2 regions of the Thermoanaerobacterium sp. RBIITD genome follow, and region 1 is predicted to be linked to the other one. Evidence: predicted binding sites of a transcription regulator. Region 1 holds the regulator's gene; the other holds the start of a gene.
What was found. Region 1 encodes ArgR, which controls arginine synthesis, uptake and breakdown. Its sites were predicted from a motif close to ANTGNATAAANATACA; they were not measured.
Positions count from the first base shown of each region.

Region 2: the regulator ArgR is predicted to act here: its motif matches at 1,266-1,281, upstream of argC (N-acetyl-gamma-glutamyl-phosphate reductase).

Region 1 is NZ_LT906662.1:3,176,378-3,178,800, forward strand. It holds gene CPG45_RS15445 (NAD(+)/NADH kinase) at 1-727, shown strand, start outside; gene CPG45_RS15450 (arginine repressor) at 741-1,193, shown strand; gene recN (DNA repair protein RecN) at 1,210-2,423, shown strand, end outside.
Region 2 is NZ_LT906662.1:1,684,124-1,686,546, reverse strand. It holds gene argJ (bifunctional glutamate N-acetyltransferase/amino-acid acetyltransferase ArgJ) at 1-118, opposite strand, end outside; gene argC (N-acetyl-gamma-glutamyl-phosphate reductase) at 192-1,226, opposite strand; gene CPG45_RS07880 (LiaF transmembrane domain-containing protein) at 1,463-1,963, shown strand; gene CPG45_RS07875 (WD40/YVTN/BNR-like repeat-containing protein) at 2,006-2,423, opposite strand, start outside.

The DNA of each region.
Region 1 (2,423 bases):
AGAATATGGCAAGAGTTCTTCAGAAATATATAGGGAATGCGACTTTATTATAGTGTTGGGTGGAGATGGTACAATATTAAACGTTGCCAGGCAGTGTGCACCATATTCTACACCTATACTAGGTGTCAATCTTGGTCATTTGGGATTTTTGGCAGAAGTCGATAATGGTGATATTTTTGATGCCATAGAAAAAATATATATTGGTGAGTATACAATAGATAAGAGAATGATGATTGAAGCCAGCGTGGTAAAAAATGATATGGAGATTGTAAATTTTATCGCACTTAATGATATTGTCGTTACAAGAGGAGCTTTTTCAAGGATGGTTCAATTAAAAGCTTTTGTCAATGAGCAGTATCTTGATACATATTTGGCAGATGGAATAATTATTTCAAGTCCTACAGGTTCTACTGCATATTCATTATCAGCAGGTGGACCTATTGTTTATCCAAATGTTGAATTACTCGTCATAACACCTATTTGTCCACATACCCTACATTCTCGATCTATTATTGTTTCAGAAAAAGATAGGGTAAAACTTATAATTGATGAAGGCAATCAGGATGTTATGATAACGACGGATGGGCAACAAGGTTATAAATTAAGCAGTAGTGATACAATTTATATAAATAAAAGTAATAAATATACCAATTTAATTAGGCTTAAAAATACAAACTTTTTTGATTTACTGAGAAACAAGCTATCTGAAAGAAACATTAACATATGATGAGGAGTGTAGAATGATGAAATTGGCTCGACATGCAAAAATACTTGAAATTATCAATAAGAACGAAATTGAAACACAGGAAGAATTAGCAGATGCTCTTCTAAAAGAAGGAATAAGAGTTACACAAGCAACAGTATCCCGCGATATTAAAGAATTAAGACTAATAAAGGTATTAAGCGATGATGGCAAAAAATATAAATATGCGACAATAAAAAATACTGATAATAAAGTAAAAGATAAACTTGTTGCACTATTATCAGGTATTGTAAGCATAGATTATGCTGGAAACACTATAGTCATAAAGACATTGTCAGGAACTGCTCCTGCAGCGGCAGAGGCATTAGATACATTAAATTGGAATGAAGTTGTTGGGACACTGGCAGGTGATAATACAATTTTCATGCTTGTCAGAACAGAACAGGCTATAAAGGAGATAATTGACAGGATAAATAAATTGATCAAGTAAATTTGGGGGGTTTACAATGATCCTTGCACTGAGCATAAAAAATATTGCACTAATTGATGAAGCAGAGATAAATTTTGATGAAGGGTTAAATATCCTTACTGGTGAAACAGGTGCTGGTAAATCTATTGTTATTGATTCAATGATGCTATTGCTAGGTGGAAGGGCAAATAAAGACATTATCAGAAATGGCACTGATAAAGCAACAGTTGAAGGAATATTTTTGATAAATTCAAATAAGGATATAATTTATGGTATATTAACCGAAGCTGGCATAGATTATGAAGATGATGATACTTTAATAATAAGTAGAGATATAACAGCAAATGGTAGGAATTATTGTAGGATAAATGGAAGAATTGTTTCATTGTCATTTTTAAATAAACTTGGTTCATATCTTGTTGATATTTTAGGACAGCATGAACATCAATTTTTGCTTGACAGCAGCAAACATATGGCCATTTTAGATAATTTTCAAGATCGTGAATTTTTTTCGGTAAAAGAAAAAATTAATAATCTTCTTGAGAAATATAATTCATTAACTAAAAAGTTGAAGGATTTTAATTTGGACGATAATGAAAAAATGTCGAGAATTGACCTTTTAAAATATCAAATAAATGAAATAGAAAATGCCAAACTTAATGTTAATGAAGAGAAGGAGTTATTAGAGAATCGCAACATATTAATGAATTCTGAAAAATTATATAATTACATGAACGAAACATATAATTTGCTATATAAAGGTTCAGATAACAGTGGTTCTATTATTGATAATCTTAATATTATAATAAAGAATTTAGATGCGTCAAGTAAAATAGATAAAAAATTATCTAAACTTAAAGATACAGTTGAAAATATATTATACACCTTAGAAGATTGTTCAATACAAGCTAGAAACTATATTGAAAATATTGATTTTAATCCTGATAGTATAAATGAAATAGAAAATAGGCTTGATGTTATAAATACTTTAAAAAGAAAGTATGGCCAATCTATTGAGTATATCTTAAAATATAAGAATGAAAGGGAACAAGAATTACAAAAGCTATTAAATGCTGATAAAGAAATTAAAAAAATCAATGATGAAAGAAAAAAAATAATGGAAGAAATAATCAAATTATCTGATAAAATACATGAAATGAGAAAATCAATTGCTGAATACCTTGAGAAGAAAATAAGCACTGTACTAAATGAACTAAATATGCCAAACACAATTTTTAAAGTGGATATAAA
Region 2 (2,423 bases), 1.5 Mb from region 1:
TTTCTGAATATATCAAAGCAAAATCTTTTTTAGCTTTTTTTATGCCGGCAAAAACACCTGAAGCTAAAAATCCCTTAGGTGATGTGACATTGCCTTCTATAACCTCAAAATCTCCCATTATCAAGTCCTCCTCAATTTTAGTAAGCATTTTATCTCTATCTTCTTTCAGAATAACACTTTAAAACATATTTCTAAGGAAAAATTGGTATCATATTAAGTCCCCTTGTCTCTTCAATTCCAAACATTATATTCATATTTTGTACAGCTTGCCCTGATGCACCTTTTACTAAATTGTCTATTGCTGACATGATTATCAGTGTTTTTGAATGTTTATCAATTTCAAATCCTATGTGGCAAAAATTTGAGCCGTATACATTTTTTGTTGATGGATATTCACCGATATCTAATATTTTTACAAAATACTCATCTTTGTAGAATTCATTATATATCTCATATATATCTTCTGCTGAAATTTCTTTTATTAACCTGCAGTACATGGTGCTTAATATTCCTCTAGTCATTGGCGTTAAATGAGGTGTGAAAACAACTTTTGTCTCTTTGCGATTCACATGTGAAAGCTCTTGCTCTATCTCGGGTATGTGTCTGTGCTTAGCAACATTGTAAGGCTTTATATTGTCATTGCATTCTGCATACATATTGCCCTGTTTTGGGCTGTGGCCGGCACCGGACACTCCAGATTTAGAATCGATTATGATAAAATTTTCTATTATTCTGCTTTTTAAAGCAGGTGACAGACCAAGTATTGCAGAAGTAGGATAACATCCGGGATTTCCTACCGCTAAAGCATCCTTAATCTCTTGTCTATGAAGTTCCGGAAGCCCATACGCCCTTTTAATATCGCCATATCCATTTTTATCGCTTCCATACCAATCTCTGTATGTTTCAAAATTATCAAACCTAAAATCTGCGCCGAGGTCAATAAGCTTTACTCCATTTTTGCATAATTTTTCAGCTATATTTACTGCATACCCCGATGGAAGTGCTGTAAATACCACATCACAATTCTCAATAATTTTATCAGTGTCATATTCCTGAAGCTTCTCGCTGCAAAACCCTTTTAATGAAGGATATACATCTTCAATCTTTTTACCATTAAAATTTTGAGATGATAAATATTTTATCTGAACATCTTCATGATTAGATAAGATCCTTATAAGCTCTGCACCAGTATAGCCGGTTGCCCCAAGTATGCCGACTCTCACCATTGAGATCCGCCTCCAATGTTTTATATATATTAATTTCTATTAATATTTATGCATTAAATATTAAAAAAATAATGAGCAATATGCATAATTAGTATTTTATTATATTTATTCACTGTTTTTATTATTATATCATCTTCTAAAATTTTTGCAAGTATTTTTCATAAAAATGTAGTTAAATTTCCGTTCAGTTATAGTAAAATATAAATGAAGTCTAAAACTTTTCAGGAGGTTTAATCATGGGAAAGAAAATAATCGGAATTGTACTTATATTGCTTGGGCTTATATATCTTAATGACAACCTTGGCTTTTTATCGAGATATGGAATAACATTAGATATGTCTAATGTATGGCCTCTTTTTATATTGATACCAGGGATCATGATGGAAGTAAGCTACTTAAAGCAAAGAAAAAATCCCGAAATATTAGTTCCAGGCGGAATACTTACATCAATGGGCATAATTTTTTACTTTGATATCTTTACAAACTGGATTTACTCTGAATACACATGGCCTTTATACATTCTATCTGTTGCAATAGGTCTTTTTCAGCTTTACATCATAAGCAGAGATTTTGTGCTAATGGGCTTAGTCATGGTCATAACGGCTGCTGTAATATTAAGCTATGTATCAATTTTGTACAACCAATTCTCCATCGCATGGCTTAATCCAAACTTGATAATCTCAATAATGATAATCTTATTGGGCCTTGCTTTAGTCATAAGAAGCCGGAGAAAATAGCAGTAAAAAAGACTGAAATAAATTCAGCCTTCTTAATCCGGATCAAGATAAGACAACTTTGTATATATTTTTATAGCTGTAAAAATATATAACGTTCGAGTTTGTAGCATCAAAAATCAGATTTGGAAGAGTACTATATTTACTCTTAATATTAGTTACTTTGTTAAAAGAATCATTTTTAATGTAATATAAAGTAGTATCATACATAGAATTGCTTTCATTTTGCCGTATTACTATAACATAAACTTTTCCTGTACTGCTTTGATAAGCAATTCCAACGTTGTAAATTAACTCTCCCATGTTTGGGATGCTAATCTTTTTTATTTTTCCATTATTTAATTCATATATACATCCTTCATTAATGGATTCCATAGTTGTGAAGTACACATTATCATTTTTGGAAAGAGCAAAAATAGCTGTCAAAGACTCTGAGGTAGTTATTTGTTTCCACGAAACACCT